DNA from 4 places in the Bacillus sp. H1a genome. Region 1 is predicted to be linked to each of the others. Evidence: riboswitches for the same ligand, from Rfam matches in the RefSeq annotation. Region 1 holds a riboswitch; each other region holds the start of a gene.
The links. A riboswitch is a leader RNA that binds a small molecule or an ion and turns the genes downstream of it on or off. The one in region 1 is predicted to bind lysine.
Positions count from the first base shown of each region.

Region 1 (4,234 bases):
ATGGCGTATGGGGTAACGTCTTCCTCTTTATTATTAATGTTTGGTATCGCACCAGCTGTTGCTTCTGCATCAGTTCATTTAGCTGAAGTAGTCACTACTGCCGCTTCCGGTGCATCTCATATACGATTCGGAAACGTTGATAAATATACAGTTTCTAGACTTACATTGCCAGGGGCGATCGGTGCTTTTGTCGGGGCATGTTTTTTAAGTAATTTACCTGGCGATGTAATTAAACCATACATTTCCTTATTTTTATTTACTTTAGGGGTTTATATTTTATTACGATTCATCATCCAAAAACAAATTGTTGCTTCAAATAAGCGTATGTCTGCGAAACAACTTGTGCCGCTTGGCTTATTTGCAGGATTTGTTGATTCAACTGGTGGCGGTGGCTGGGGGCCTATTACGACACCTGTTCTTCTTGCAAGAGGAAATGAAGCTAGAAAAGTTATTGGATCTGTAGATACGAGCGAATTTCCTGTTTCACTCGCTGCAACAATCGGCTTTTTCATCTCTCTTGGCTGGGAACAAGTTAGCTGGGTTTGGGTATTTGCCTTAATGCTCGGCGGTGTTGTTGCCGCACCAATCGCAGCATGGTTAGTACGCATCGTTCCTCCACATTTACTCGGCGTACTCGTCGGTGGCCTTATTATCTTTACGAATATACGTACATTACTTACATCATTTAAAGTTGATCCAACTATTATTACACTTTCTTATGTTGCAGTTGGTCTAGTCGTTATTATTTCTATTTTCATTTCTGTCCGTAATCATTCAAATCATTCGAAACAAACGACGATAGGCTATCCGACAGATCAAAAACAAATGCTACCATAATTGCGCAAAATACCGCCCGATTTGCTTCGGGCGGTATTTTTTATTTTTCAATCTTCCAATTAATCATCGTTTCAGTACTATTTACTTTATTCATATGTAATTTCTCTAATACACGAATAGAGCTATAGTTATCAAGGAGTGTCTCTGCTATAACCGTTTCCACCTCTCCTGTTTGAAAAGCCCACGTCATTAATTCACGAACCGCTTCTGTTGCATACCCTTTATTCCAATATTTCTCAATAAATCCGTAACCAATTTCAACTGTATGATTCTCATTAGGTGCCCCTTTAAATCCTATATCACCTAAAACGATGTCATCTTCTTTTCGAATAACATACCAAGCGCCCCATGGTAATAAAGCCGCATCTTGTTTCACATTTTCTACATGCCCTAAAATATGCGGACCACTATTGTATCCTTGATTATTCGCAATTTGAACCCACTCTTCCGTACACGGGATAATATGTAATCTTTCCGTTTCTAATTTCATAACGATGTCCCCTTTTCCATTAAACAATACTTCAATTTTATCACGAATATAAAGAATATTCATTCTTTTTAACGCGCACATATGTTTATTCTTGAAACAGAATAAAGAACTAATCCCCTTTTGATGTTTATGTCGAATTATATTTTCTGAATTTTCTTTTAATTTTAGAGGATTTTTCATTATTTTTTGCGAAACATTTGTATAACAATTTTTTCTTTGCTTATTGTTACATAATAGTAGGTTCGGGTGGAGTTTTGCAAGCGTTTCCTATACAATAACCGATAATTTTTGACTTTTCCCTACAAAATTCCTTGCAATATTTTCAGAAAGTCATTACAATTGCCATATATTAAAAATCATAGCAATAAATAAATCCTCATCAATCCGATGAGGTAGAGGTTGCAACTTTTAAGAGTATAACGGCCGAGACACAGAGAATGTCATCGACTCCGTTTGAAAGGAAAAGTTGCCGAAGTTTATATTTCTTCTCTGGAAATATGGGCTGGGGCTGTCTCCGAAAGGAACAGAACTGTCACGTTTACAAAATTACCGTGTAGACGTGGGGTGCTATCTTAACGGAAGGGTATGATGGGGTGGTTATTTGTGAAACGTTCCGCCTAATTCTTTTGGCGGTTTTTTGTATTTTTCTCCCCCGCTCCTTCCTATCTTACAAGAAAAGGAGTGTTGAACATGAATAGCGCAACGAATCAAGCTACCTCTAAAACGCAAACTACACAAGGACAAGGTGAATTAAAACGTGGATTAAAATCTCGTCACCTTACGATGATTTCTCTCGGTGGTACAATCGGTACCGGACTATTTCTTGCCAGCGGTAGTGTTATCCATACAGCTGGTCCTGGCGGTGCACTAGTTGCATACGCTGCAATTGGGATTATGGTTTATTTTTTAATGACAAGCTTAGCAGAACTCGCAGCTTACATGCCTGTTACTGGATCTTTTAGTACTTATGCAACAAAATTTGTTGATCCATCACTTGGTTTTGCACTTGGATGGAACTATTGGTATAACTGGGCGATTACGATCGCAGCTGAACTAGCGGCCGTAACATTAATTATGAAATTTTGGTTCCCAAATACACCTTCTCTTATTTGGAGTGGACTTTGTTTAGCTATTATTTTTCTCTTAAATTATTTATCTGTTAAAGGATTTGGTGAATCTGAATATTGGTTCGCACTTATTAAAGTAGTTACTATTATTATCTTTTTAATTGTCGGTTTTATGATGATTTTTGGAATTATGGGCGGCGAATTTATTGGATTTAAAAACTTCACTGTTGCAGATGCACCATTTAACGGCGGAATCATGGCAATTATCGGTGTATTTATGGCCGCTGGATTCTCATTCCAAGGAACTGAATTATTAGGAGTGGCTGCTGGTGAAACGTCTGATCCAGAACGTAATATTCCGAAAGCAATTCGTTCTATTTTTTGGCGTATTCTATTATTCTACATTTTAGCAATTCTCGTTATTGGTTTATTAATTCCTTATACGACTGATAGCCTTGCAGCAAGTGATGTTACAGTAAGTCCATTTACACTTGTATTTGAAAAAGCGGGCGTTGCCTTTGCTGCTTCTGTTATGAACGCTGTTATTTTAACTGCCGTTTTATCTGCTGGTAACTCTGGAATGTACGCATCAACTCGTATGCTTTGGGATTTAGCTCGCCAAGGAAAAGCACCAAAGTTTTTAGGTAAATTAGATAGCCGCGGTGTACCTGTTAACGCATTAATCGCAACATCAGTAGTTGGTAGCGTCGCTTTCATCGCTTCTTTATACGGTGACGGTGTTGTATACATTTGGTTATTAAATGCTTCTGGGATGTCAGGATTTATTGCTTGGGTAGGAATCGCTATTAGTCATTACCGTTTCCGAAAAGCATATATTGCCCAAGGAAAAGATTTAAAAGATTTACCATATAAAGCAAAATGGTTCCCGTTCGGTCCAATCTTTGCATTTACACTTTGTGTGATCGTTATTTTAGGTCAAAACTACGGAGCATTTATGGGAGCATCTATCGATTGGAACGGTGTACTTGTTTCTTACATCGGTTTACCGCTCTTCTTAATACTATGGTTAGGATATAAATTTACTAAGAAAACGAAAGTGATTCCACTTGATAAATGTGAACTGAAATAAAGTACAACGAGCAAACAATATTGTTTGCTCGTTTTTTATTGCAATGCTTCTTCCTTCCCTATTTCTTCTGTTTTTGCAATAATAGAAGAAACATAAATAAAGGTTGGGATCCAATGAACATTCGTATTACTGATGAAGCAAAAGCAGCTATACAGAAGCTAGAACGTGAAGACAAAAAGATCATTCGCATTAGAGGAACAATGACAAACTCTTGTAGTATTTTTGTTGATGTTGATCTAATTTGGGATACATATAATGCAAATGACGCTGTATATGAAGATGAACAGCTTATTGTACAAATGGACTCATTCACAAAAGATTATACTGGTGATACGTTAAAACTTGATTATAAGACGACTGGTTTTAGTATTACGACTCCGAGTGAGACATTGGTGTATGGATTGTCGATAAAAAAATAAAAAGATGCCAATATTTCGTATTGAAGTATTGGCATCTTTTATATTCAAATTAGAGATACACATTAGCCCTGCCTTAAAATCTTATAAAACATTTCCGGTTTATTTTGCTCAATGCTCTCTATTAGTTCTTTTCCAAATATCGTTATACTCTTTTCCCAAGGATGACCTAAATACCCCCACTTCAAGTCCTTCTGAATAAAGAAATAGTAGTCTCCATTTGGGATGATTGGAATTATCCACTCATCAAATTCATTTCTATCGAACTTTAAATATGGATTTACCCAGTAACATTCATGTTGCCAATCAAGTACCGTTATATATTCATCTAATT
Region 1 is NZ_AYMH01000015.1:49,290-53,523, reverse strand. It holds gene U860_RS0106470 (sulfite exporter TauE/SafE family protein) at 1-837, shown strand, start outside; gene U860_RS0106465 (GNAT family N-acetyltransferase) at 878-1,327, opposite strand; lysine riboswitch at 1,713-1,905, shown strand; gene U860_RS0106460 (amino acid permease) at 2,018-3,484, shown strand; gene U860_RS0106455 (iron-sulfur cluster biosynthesis family protein) at 3,598-3,903, shown strand; gene U860_RS0106450 (DUF2716 domain-containing protein) at 3,966-4,234, opposite strand, start outside.

Region 2 (4,234 bases), on a different contig from region 1:
TTTCCGAAACACTTGTGTATGATGAAGCGGCTTAAATCCTACAGAGTTGTATAACCTCTCAGCACTTTCATTTCCTTCTATATAACATAGTCTAATATCTTCGTACCCGCCTTCTAACAACTTGTTCATACCAAATTGTAAAGCTTCACGCCCATATCCATTTCCTTGATGACTTGGTGCAACCATTAAATTCTCTATTGTCCCTTCCCCTACCGTAACTGATGCGACCAACTGTTCATTTTTTAAAACCATATACACATTACTTTCATTGCTCAATTTGTATTTCTTTATACTATCTTCCGGAGCAAGATAAGGCTTCATATCATTCATTTCATGCAATTCGTAATAACATTCCTGTACCATTTTTACAAACTGGTTGAAAAATCTATCTTCATACTTAATAAACGTGATATCCGTTTCAGGAAAACTCCCTCCCTTATATATCAATTCCAGCGATCCCCACCATCTTTCAAACCCCATTTTCTTAGCAAAACCAATACAATTTTCTGATTCAATTTTCATATAAGTGCACACAAAATCCGGTTTCATTTCAGAAGTACACTCCTCTATTGCCTTATATAAGGCAGAACCAATACCTTTCAAACGAGAACCAGGTTCCACATACACACTTATTTGAACAATAGACTCTCCATTACTATTTGTATAAAAAGATGAATACGCGAATCCTTCAATCCCATTTTGGTTATATAAAAGAAAATGCGTAGAGTTCAATACGATATCATCTAAAGAGCCTATCTCTTCTTCTATCCCCATATTTTTTATTAAATTTAATATACTGATTCTGTCCTCACTTTCACTATAAACACGTATCATTTAAACAACCTCCATTCCCATTGACAGTAAATTCTCTATTAAAAATTCAATATATATTTATTCAATGAATCCATTTCAAACCCTCCAAGCCCTTAATAACAAACTCTTCTCCATAATCTGATTATTACTATATCCATTGACGTAGAAAAATTCATTTGTTACTCTTAAATACGTTAATTTAATATTTAAATCCTCATTCGTATCTCGGTGAGGTAGAGGTTGCAGTCATTAAGAGTATCATTTCAGGAAATGTAGTGGCATTGATGAATGAATGAGAAAGGAATGATTGCCGAAGTAAGTCGTGTCCACCATGCACGCTTGCTGGGTCTGCATTTAATAAGTGCAGAACTGTCACAAACGTTTCGTTTGTGGAGAGCTATCGAGAGGTATGTCGTGGGTTTCTTATAAGATAGAAAGCATGTAGCGGCAAGTTTACGTGCTTTTTTTGTTTTGTTTGGAACTTCTCTTCCTTACCTGGAAGACATACATATCTCCTCGCTTGACTTGGTTATACTAACTTTGGAGGTATTTTCTATGCAACAAAAAAAATGGGGCTTTTGGGTACTAACAGCTTTCGTTGTCGGTAACATGGTTGGCGCTGGTATTTTCATGGTGCCAAGTACGTTGGCACAAACAGCAAGCCCTCTTGGTGTCACTTTAGCTTGGTTAACAACAGGGTTTGGTGTTTTAATGCTAGCTCTTGTTTTCGGTAATTTAGCAATTCGTCGTCCTGATTTAACGACAGGACCACAAAGTCATGCATATGCTTTATTCTCATCACCAAAAAAGAAAAAAATGGCTGGTTTCAGCATGGTGTGGGGATACTGGGTTGCAAACTGGGCAAGTAACGTTGCCATCATTACGTCTTTTGCGGGATATTTATCACTCTTCTTCCCGATTATGAAAGATACACGACTATTATTTTCAATCGGTTCTTTTAACGTAGAAGTTGGAAAACTTATTACATTTACTATTTGTTCCATCTTACTATGGGGAACTCATATCATTTTAACAAACGGTGTAAGCGGAGCCGGAAAACTAAACTTCTTAGCAACAACAACGAAAGTAACTGGATTCCTTCTATTCATCGTCGTTACTTTATTTGCATTCGAAGCTTCAAAGTTTGGACAATGGTACACACCGATGATTGATAAAGAAGGCGTATCACACGGTCTTCTATCACAAGTAAACTTAGCTGCTCTAACAACGCTTTGGGCATTTATCGGAATTGAATCAGCAGTTCTTTTATCAAACCGTGCTGTTTCTCCAAAAACGGTAAAACGTGCAACGGTTGCAGGATTACTTATTACAGTTGCAATTTACTTAGGAATTACAATTTTAACAATGGGTGTACTTCATGTTGATAAATTACAAGCTTCTGAACGTCCATTAGCAGACGCATTAAACGCAGCGATGGGTCATGGCGGTGGGAAACTTATGGCATTACTTGCTCTTACTTCCCTATTCGGTTCAATATTAGGCTGGATTTTATTAAGCTCAGAAGTACCTTATCAAGCAGCAAAAGAAGGCTTCTTCCCTTCCTTCTTTACAAAAACAAATAAAAAAGGAAGCCCGATCTATTCACTACGATTAACAAACATTATGTCGCAAGTGTTCTTATTCTCAACATTATCAGGAACAATCGCGGAAGCTTATACATTCGTTATTACAGTATCAACTTTAGCCTATCTCATTCCATATCTCGTTTCACCAATCTTCCAGTTAAAACTAGTCGCAACTGGTGAAACATATAAAAATGAAATGCGGGCAAGAATTATGGATGGCATAGTCGCAGTTATCGCACTTTGCTATGCACTATGGGTTATTAAAACCGGCGCATCCGATATAAAAACATTCCTTCTCGGAATTGGTTTATTCATAATCGGCTTTGCCTTCTATCCATTAATGAATCGTGATCAGAAAAAAAATAACGAAAAGAAAAACGAGCAAATTGCATAACGCAATTTGCTCGTTTTTTGCTTAATAAAACATATATAATAGAACGAAGAGGTGAAAAACATGTCAATCGAATCGCTATGGAGCAGTCGCTTCCAACAACATATTCAAAATGCCATTACATACTTTGCACGTATGATTAACGGTTTACTATATAGCTTTATCTTTATTTCATGCGTTGGTGCATATTATTATGCTCAGTTTCTGAAAGCATCTCCTTCTAAAGGAATATCTTTAGTACTCATTACAATCGTACTTACAACGATTATAACGAGATGCCCAATCCGTACGTTTATTCAAAAACCTGATGCTGTCTATTTATTAGCACTAGAAGAGAAATTAACTTCTTATTTCAAAAAATCTCTTCTATATAATTACGTCATTCAGCTTTTCCCACTCGTATTTACGTTCCTTATTATCGTGCCGCTTGCCATGCAATCATTACAATTAACCGTACCTTTTTTATGTACAATCTTTATCGTTTTGATGATTTTAAAAGGCTGGAACATATACATACATTGGATATGGCGTGATAGTCATGCAAAAAACATATGGCTTATCATTCGTATTGCTTGTAACGTCCTAATCATTTACATGCTTTTTTATATTGCAAATATCATTGTGCTAGGCGGCTTACTATTACTTCTTGCTTTCCTACTTCTATATACGAAGAAACAGCCCCCAAAACGAATACCGTGGGAATACATAATCGAGCAAGAAGAGAAAATGGACATACACTTTTATCAATTCGCTAGCATCTTCACCGATGTTCCGCAGTTAAAAAAACAAGTAAACAAAAGAAAATGGCTTACAAATTGGATTGAACCCATATTACATAAAAAACAAGCAACGTTCTTCTATTCACATACACTAGCGTTTTTACGTGGTAATGATTATTTCGGTATATATATTCGCTTGAGCTTTATCGGCTCCTTCATCGTATATTTCGTACCGAATATATATGTCAAAGGCGCTATCACTTACTGCATCATATATATGACTGCTATGCAGCTTCGTTCCCTGTGGAAGTGTTTTTCGGTAAATATTATCGTAGCATTATATCCAATTAGCACCGATGAAAGAATGAATCAATTTCTCCGCTTAATTTTTATGTTAATAAGCATTCAATTAGTTGTATTTTCAGGTGTTGTACTCATTGCTACAAGACAATTATTACTTGGCTTTATCATTGTAGTAATAGGAATGCTATGGATCAAATTTATTATCATACCGAAAACAAAGAAGAGGATTTCTTCGTTTTAGTTCAAAAAGAGGCTGCACATAGCAGCCTCTTTTCTCGTCCCAAAATTTCTAATCACTTTTCGTAGGCATTTCTCATATAGTGAAAATGACTATACAATCCCTATCCATAAGTTAAATAATAATTTTACACATATAAAGTGAAACTTTAATCAGTGGGGGGTTTTGTTCATCCCCCACTGAT
Region 2 is NZ_AYMH01000047.1:103,407-107,640, reverse strand. It holds gene U860_RS0122600 (GNAT family N-acetyltransferase) at 1-834, opposite strand, end outside; lysine riboswitch at 1,040-1,221, shown strand; gene U860_RS0122595 (amino acid permease) at 1,369-2,793, shown strand; gene U860_RS0122590 (ABC transporter permease) at 2,854-4,053, shown strand.
Region 2: linked by a shared signal. The riboswitch ahead of U860_RS0122595 (amino acid permease) and the one ahead of U860_RS0106460 (amino acid permease) in region 1 are both predicted to bind lysine.

Region 3 (4,234 bases), on a different contig from region 1:
AACGGAATTATCGTATAACCCTTCTTCTTTCAATTGATTAATGAATAATTTAAGAGCTTCATCCGTGTAGCGGACCGTTGGGAAATAGCGGTTTAGAACACCGCTTTCCGAATTAAACTCATCAACATATTTATCTTCTGGACTTAGAATAAATGGAAAATGATTTGTTAAAGTAATAAATTTTGTATAGAACGGTTGCGGTAAAGATTTTAACTTTGGAATAGATTGTTCAAAGAACTCTTTATCTTTTAATCCCCAACCGACAGACATTTGTTCAGTGCCTACGTAATCATTTAAATTAAAATAACGATCATATCCAAGTGCAGGATACATTACATCACGATTCCAAAATGTTTTATCGTTTGAATGGAAAACCGCAGAATAATAACCGTATTTTTTTAATTGCTCTGGTGTCGCGGTATATTCATTGTTAGCATGAGTAAAGAATACAGAGCCACGGTCTAATGGATAAAGGGAGTTTTCCACGATAAATTCAGCATCAGAAGTTTTACCTTGTCCTGTTTGATGATAGAAGTTATCGAAGTAAAAACTATCTTTTATAAACTGATTTAAAAATGGTGTAATCTCTTTCCCATTTATTTTTTTATTAATAACAAAACTTTGTGTAGATTCCATTGAAATTAAAATTACATTTTTACCTTTTGCAGCTCCGAATAAGTTTTTATCAACCTGCTTATCTTTTGCGTCTACATAGTTTTTAATTTCTGAAAATCCATCTCCGCTTGCAAATACACGTTCAGCCGAAGATTTGGATTGAAGTGTAATATCAAATAGATGATATGTGTATAAACCTAAATTTTTCACGACAGTTTGACGATCAAATGAGCGTGAGAACATTTGTGGTTTATAAATAACTGAAACAGCAATTTGCAGTGCTAATAGCGCTGTTACACCACTAAAGAAAGTTCGCTTCTCAGAACGAGAAAGTGGCGTTGTATCACAAAATGATGGGAATTTACGTGAAATAAACATTAAAATAATTGTATCTGCAAATAAAAGTAATGTTTTGTACGTAAAGAGCTCTTTAATGCTCGTTCCTAAATCAGCCATGTTATTTGTTTGGAATAAAACAGGGAATGTAACAAAATCGTTATAGAACCCGTAAAACATTGCATTTCCAAATAAAATAAATGACAGTATAAAACTAATTACAATAATAATTCGATTTCGGTACTTAGATGCAAGTAAAGCTAAACCGAAAAATAAAAGTAATGAAGCTAGTGGATTAATAAAAAGCATAAATTCTTCAAAGAAGTTATCAATTTTAATATCAAATGCTAGCTTGTACACAATATATGTTTTAATCCATAATAAAACGACTGCAACGAGTGCAAATCGTAATTTTGGAAACAGATGTTGTAGCATAATATACTCCTCTCCTGAAAGCATGACAGTTCTTGTGAAGTTAATTGCAGTTATCCTCACTTTATATATACGAACAGTCCTTTATTATTATGATTATTATACTATGAGTATCATTATACGAAAATAAAAGAGGATTGTGGGCTTTTTTTGCAACAATTGAGTAGAAAAAGGGAAGTGGGAGACAATAAAATGAAATTTCTATGTATGATTATTATCATTTGCTAAACATAGAAAGTATTGCGTAATGATGCGGAGGTTATAATGCGAAATTTATTATACGTTATAGTATGCAGTGGTTTTATGTTTTTTGCTTCACCGAATATATCAGTAGCACAATATGATACGCCGCTCATGGAAGATGCGCTTTATTCTGTTTTATTTCCAAAAATAAATAGAGCGATTGAAAAACAGTATGGGGGCTTGAAACCATATGAGTGTCCGAGAATTATTAGCTTAAAAAAAATGTATAGTGGTACATATTTATTTCAAGCAGTTATCGAAGTAACGAAATATGAACGAGTTGGTGGGAAAATTGCTCCGCCATTTGAAAAAGTAACAATTACGTTTAATAATGAGGAAGGCGAATGGGAAGTAACAAAGGTTGTAGTAAAACGTTTACCAAATGACACCAAATTAAACTGTAAAAAAACAATTTGAAAAATTGTTTGACAAATAAAATGTTCCTTTGGTATTGTTAATAGCAACATTAGATGTTTGAAAATTAAATAGACTTACCTCATCTACTCTCAAAGGTAGAGGCCGCGATAGGAAAGAGTAAGCTATGGGAGATTTAGTGGAATCTGTGATCATAGGTTGAAAGGGACTATTGCCGAAATATAAGAATGACCACGTTATTCATATATTGGGACTGCATTGAATAAATGTAGTACTGTCATAAGATTTATTTTATGGAGAGCTATTTGGAGATGTTGATGCGGTTTCTTATTTGAGAAGATAACAACTCGTTTATTTTTTCAATATATATTTTTCCTAATAAGAAACGCGTGTGAACATTGTTCCGCGCGTTTTTTGTCTATCTAAAAGCGTGCTGCAATGAATAGAAGATTGGGGTTATGAGTTTTAGAGGAAATAAGGGAGGAATTCAAATGTATTTACACGGCACAAGCCGAATCAATGGGCAAGGACACTTAGAAATTGGAGGGTGCGATACGACGCAGCTAGCAAAACAATACGGAACACCACTTTATGTATACGATGAAGAGTTTATTAGAGAGAATTGTCGTACGTTTCATCGTGCTTTTAAAGGAAGTGGTTTCTCTTATCAAGTAGCATATGCAAGCAAGGCGTTCTTGTGCATGGAGATGTGCCGAGTGGCTCGTGAAGAGAATATGTCTTTAGATGTTGTTTCTGGAGGGGAATTATATACTGCGCTCCAAGCAGGTTTTCCGGCATCTCGTATTCATTTTCATGGAAATAATAAAACAGAAGAAGAAATTATTATGGCTCTTCAGGCAAATATCGGTTGTTTTGTAGTAGATAATTTCTTAGAATTAGAAATTTTACATGACTTAGCGATTCAACATGGGAAATTTGTGAACATATTAATCCGTGTAACGCCTGGAGTAGAGGCACATACACACGAATATATAACAACAGGGCAAGATGATTCGAAATTTGGATTTGGTGTTTCAAATGGTCAAGCGATGCAGGCAATTGAGCTTGCCTTGCAAAAATCAAATTATAATGTATTAGGAATTCATTCGCACATTGGATCACAAATATTTGAAACGGCTGGTTTTGTTCGAGCAATTGAAGTACTACGTCAATTTTTAGAAGAAGTGAGAGAGCGAACAAACTATGTAGTGAAAGTATTGAATGTGGGCGGAGGTTTCGGTATACGTTATACGGAGTCTGATACACCGTTAACACTTGAAACGTATGTGCACGCTGTAACAAGTACGGTGAGAGAGCAGTTTACATTATGTGAATATCCGCTTCCGGAAATATGGATTGAACCAGGCCGTAGTATCGTAGGTGATGCCGGAACAACAATTTATACAGTCGGAGCAGTGAAAGAGATTCCTGGTATTCGGAAATATGTTTCAGTCGATGGTGGGATGACGGATAATTTAAGACCGGCTCTATATGGAGCTCGTTATGAGGCGATGTTGGCGAATCGAGGGAATGATGAAAATGAGGAACTCGTTTCGATTGCTGGGAAATGCTGTGAAAGTGGAGATATGCTTATTTGGGATATTGATCTCCCGAAAGTTGCCTCTTCTGATTTACTAGCGATTTCTTGTACGGGTGCGTATGGCTACTCGATGGCTAATAATTATAATCGTATTCGTAGACCAGCTGTAGTCTTTGCAAAAGGCGGGACGTCACAAATTGTTGTAGAACGTGAAACATATGAAAATATTATTGGGAACGATCGCATACGTATTAAAGAGCTTGTTTAAATGTGAAAAAGGAATTGCTCAGGGTGGGCAATTCCTTTTTAAAAAAATAAAATAATTAAAATATATCGGAAAACTAGGATTGAAAAAAATCAGAATTGTGATAAAATACAAATACAAAGCTTATCAAGAGAAGTGGAGGGAACTGGCCCTATGAAGCTCGGCAACCTGCTTATAGAAAGCAAGGTGCTAAATCCAGCAAAATGGAATCCATTTTGAAAGATAAGGTAAAATATATTACCGAACAGTCTTTTCGAAATGGGAAAGATTTTTTTTATGAATAAAAAGGGGGCTGTTTGCGTGGGAGTACGGGAACATTTTGATGAAGTATCCGAAAAAATTCAAACGATGCTTGTTGATATGAAATATGGTTCAATTACAATTGTTGTGCAAGATGGAAAAGTGATTCAATTGGAAAAAAGTGAAAA
Region 3 is NZ_AYMH01000003.1:181,910-186,143, reverse strand. It holds gene U860_RS0102640 (LTA synthase family protein) at 1-1,386, opposite strand, end outside; gene U860_RS0102635 (DUF3888 domain-containing protein) at 1,648-2,043, shown strand; lysine riboswitch at 2,132-2,313, shown strand; gene lysA (diaminopimelate decarboxylase) at 2,493-3,809, shown strand; SAM riboswitch class I at 3,927-4,035, shown strand; gene U860_RS31090 (YezD family protein) at 4,107-4,234, shown strand, end outside.
Region 3: linked by a shared signal. The riboswitch ahead of lysA (diaminopimelate decarboxylase) and the one ahead of U860_RS0106460 (amino acid permease) in region 1 are both predicted to bind lysine.

Region 4 (4,234 bases), on a different contig from region 1:
AGTATTTACCAGAAGAAATTGTTTTCGTTACTTCTCAAGAACTAGAAGATAAATATCCAGAATTAACACCGAAAGATCGTGAACATGCAATTGCGAAAGAACACGGTGCAGTCTTTATTATTGGAATTGGTGATGCACTTCGTTCAGGTGAAAGACATGATGGACGCGCAGCTGATTATGACGATTGGAAGTTAAACGGTGACATTTTATTCTGGCACCCAGTACTACAAGCTTCATTCGAATTATCATCAATGGGAATTCGCGTTGATAGTAAATCACTTGACGAACAGTTAACGAAAACGGGTGAAGACTTCAAACGAGATTACGATTTCCACAAAGGAATTTTAGAAGACGTACTACCATTAACAATCGGTGGTGGTATCGGCCAATCAAGAATGTGCATGTACTTCTTACGTAAAGCACACATCGGTGAAGTTCAATCTTCTGTATGGCCTGACGATTTACGTGAAGCTTGTAAGAAAGAAAACATTCATCTGTTTTAATCGAAATATGAGGGAGAGTAGCTCAGGAATAGAGTTACTCTCCTTTTTTTATTTTGTAAAAGGGTGGTTTACAGTGAGCTTTACTAATAACTGCATTCATTATTATGAGGGAATTCAAGGGATTTTATTAGAAGGAAAAGATTGAAAGGATATATGTGATAAGAGGTGAGAAGAATCAGTTATATTTCCTAGGAAAGAGTATTACGAGTAATTTAATTGTTTTATAATGATTTTCGGATATCAATAATATGTTAAAAAGCTGTTTGTATAGAATCTTTAAATCTATGCAAACAGCTTTTTATTTATAAATAGGAAGGAAATAGATTAATATGATTTTGTAAGCTTTAAATTAGCTCATTTGCACTAAAGGCTCAATTTTTGCCATAAATGATTGATGCAGTGCCTCAACACCTGTTACTAAATGAAGGCGGTCAATGACAACCGACACTTTAATTTCAGATGTACTTACCATTTTAATATGAATATCTTCTTCTTTTAAAGTAGTGAACATATTCGCAGCAACACCTGGGTTAGATACCATACCAGATCCTACAATTGATACTTTTGCTAAATGATTTTCATATTCTACAGATTCATAGTGAAGTGTTTCATGATTTTGTTCTAACACTTCTAATGTTTCTCTTAAATCATTAGAATGGATCGAGAAGGAGAGGTGAACAGTTCCTTCATTTGTAATGCTTTGAATAATAATATCTACATTAATCTGAGCCTCTGCTAATGTAGAGAAAACTGTTGAAAGCGAACCTTGTTCTAACCCTTTAATTGTTACACGAGTAATATTATCCTCAAATGCAATACCTTTTACGATTGATTGTTGTTCCATGTTACATTCTCCCCTTACAATTGTTCCGTTTTCTTGTTCCATACTTGAGCGAACTTCTAAAACTACATTATGATTTTTAGCAAATTCAACAGCGCGTGGGTGTAATACGCCGGCGCCAAGGTTTGCCAATTCTAGCATTTCATCATAAGAAATTTCATCTAATTTATAAGCATCTTGTACAACGCGTGGATCAGTCGTGTACACGCCTGTCACGTCCGTATAAATATCACATTTTTTCGCTTTTAGTGAAGCGGCTAATGCGACAGCAGTTGTATCGGAACCACCGCGGCCAAGCGTTGTAATTTCATTTTCTTCACTTATTCCTTGGAAACCAGCGACTATAACAATCGTGCCTTCAGTAAGATAGGACTGAATACGCCCAGTGTTAATGTCAGTAATCCGTGCACTACTATGTACAGATTCTGTCGTAATACCAGCTTGCCATCCTGTTAATGAAATTGCGTTATAACCTTTTGTTTGTAGTACCATCGTTAATAATGAAATGGTTACTTGTTCTCCTGTAGATAGAAGCATATCCATTTCACGTTTACTTGGATTTTCAGTAATAGCATTTGCGAGTGCTACAAGTTCATCTGTACTTTTTCCCATTGCTGAAACGACAGAGACAATACTATGTCCTCGTTCGTATTCTTTAATTATTAAATTTGCTACATGTTGAATACGTTCAATACTTCCGACAGAAGTACCACCAAATTTTTGAACAATTGTTTCCATTACGAATTCCTTCTTTCGTCCATTTTTAAGAATAGGTTAGGATATATACAAATCCCAATATCCCTGTAGTTACCAGAAAGAAAAACAAAAAACACCATCTCAAATAAGTGAGGATGGTGCTGTTACAGGAAAAGGGAAACAGAAAACGGAGCTAATAAAAAAACCGCCAAAAAAGGAATATCATAAAAATGATATCTCTTTTTTGTAGATAGCTCTTCATACGTACACGTCTGTACATATGACAGTTCTGTTTCTATTCGAAAACAGCCCCAATCGATAAATGCAGAGAAATTTATCAATTTCGGCAACACTTCCTTTCTTCTAAACTCATAGACATCTCTGTGTCTCCTTTAGAATACTCATAAGCATTGCAACCTCTATCTCACGTTTTAGGCGAGAGTGTTTGATTTATGAAGTTGTAGGTAACATTTGTTTTATAATAATTTAAATTTTTCAGGGAATCAAGTGTTTTATATGTTTTTTTAAAATTCTTTCTTTTTATTGAACTAGTTTGTGAAAAATGTAGCAAAATAAATTCATTGCATGTACATTAAAAATATAGTGCATAGGAGGTGGAAGAATGAAAAGGAAAAAGCCTATTTATGTTGCGACAGAAATGAAAACAACAATGGAGAAATTATGGGAATATACGCAGCAACCAGACATACATACAGAGTGGGATGCTCGTTTTACTGAAATTTCGTATTTAGAGAAAAAAGAAGGAGAACCGCAGAAGTTTTTATATAAAACAAAGATTGGTTTTGGTCTTGAAATAGCTGGAGAAGGGGAATCAATAGGTGAAATAAGAAAAGATATTTTAACGCCGTTATGCAGTTGGATAAGGAGGGAAAAGAAATTGTAGATTATTTTGGTGGACCACATTTACTCGTTTCTACATTGAATTTCCATATTGATGAGGCGGGGGCAATGCATATTTCTTCAAAGAAGCAATGGTTTTTTATGTTAGGAAGAAAAATTCCGTTACCAAAATTTTTATACGGAGAGGCAAAAATTATTGAAAGCTATGATGACGCACTACAATGTTATCGAATTCATGTACAAGTACGAAATTCGTTAATTGGTTCACTATTTTCATATAAGGGAACATTTGTGGAAAGGAAATAAATGAAATGAAGAATATAATATTTGGACTTGCTTGTTATATTATATTTCTAATAGGCGAGTGGTCGAATTTAAATCCTGTTGAAGCAATTATACTATTATCTATTTTGTTATTCATACCGATGTCATTTTGTATTATTGATAAAAAAACAAGAAATGGATCGTATGTATTAATTTATAAATTTGTATCGTTTTTATATCCGATTGCTGCAGTTAGTGCGATGCTAGCTTTCATAACAAATCATTTCATCTTTGCGTTCTTTTGGTTTATGTATACAGGGATTATTGCATTATTTGGAGTAAGTAGATTGTTAGAAAGAGGATGGAAACCTATAGAAGAAACAGCTATTGATAGTGCGTTTATTTATTTGTTTTTAGGAGGTTCTTGGTTCTTTGCTTCTGTAGCGAAACTTCCAATTATGCACTTTAGTTCTGACATAGTATTACTCACAGCTGCACATTTTCATTACTCGGCATTTTTATTGCCGTTATCGGCTGGTTTACTTGGAAGGAAAAGAGAAAAGAGAAGTAAATTATATGACGTTATTATGTTTATCATCGTTGTTTCTCCTATGACAGTTGCGATAGGAATTACGTATTCGAGGGTATTTGAATTCTTTGCAGTGTTCATATATTTATGCGCCATTTATGGATATGGGATTTACGTTTGGAAAGCGAAATTCAATGCAATAAGTGCAAAGGTTCTCCTTACTATTTCATCTAGTACGCTTATGGTAACAATTATGTTTTCACTTGTATATTCATACGGGAATTTCAAACAAGTAATGACGATTACAATTGCACAAATGGTTTGGATTCACGGTGTTGTAAATGGAGTTGGAGTTGCATTACCGGCTTTTCTCGGTTGGATGATTGAAAAGAGTACTCCGAATTATAAGTACTATGGGAAACCAACGAGCCAATTAAGAGGGGATTCTACAGTTGGAGAGAGTTTTTTACATAATCAAAGCGTAGTAGATAGCAAGCAATACAGTGGTCTAGTTGATAAAATGAATGATTTTCATAGTGA
Region 4 is NZ_AYMH01000028.1:31,611-35,844, reverse strand. It holds gene asnA (aspartate--ammonia ligase) at 1-503, shown strand, start outside; gene U860_RS0113600 (aspartate kinase) at 853-2,082, opposite strand; lysine riboswitch at 2,284-2,470, opposite strand; partial or broken gene U860_RS0113595 (hypothetical protein) at 2,663-2,896, shown strand; partial or broken gene U860_RS0113590 (DUF4166 domain-containing protein) at 2,884-3,207, shown strand; gene U860_RS0113585 (YndJ family protein) at 3,213-4,234, shown strand, end outside.
Region 4: linked by a shared signal. The riboswitch ahead of U860_RS0113600 (aspartate kinase) and the one ahead of U860_RS0106460 (amino acid permease) in region 1 are both predicted to bind lysine.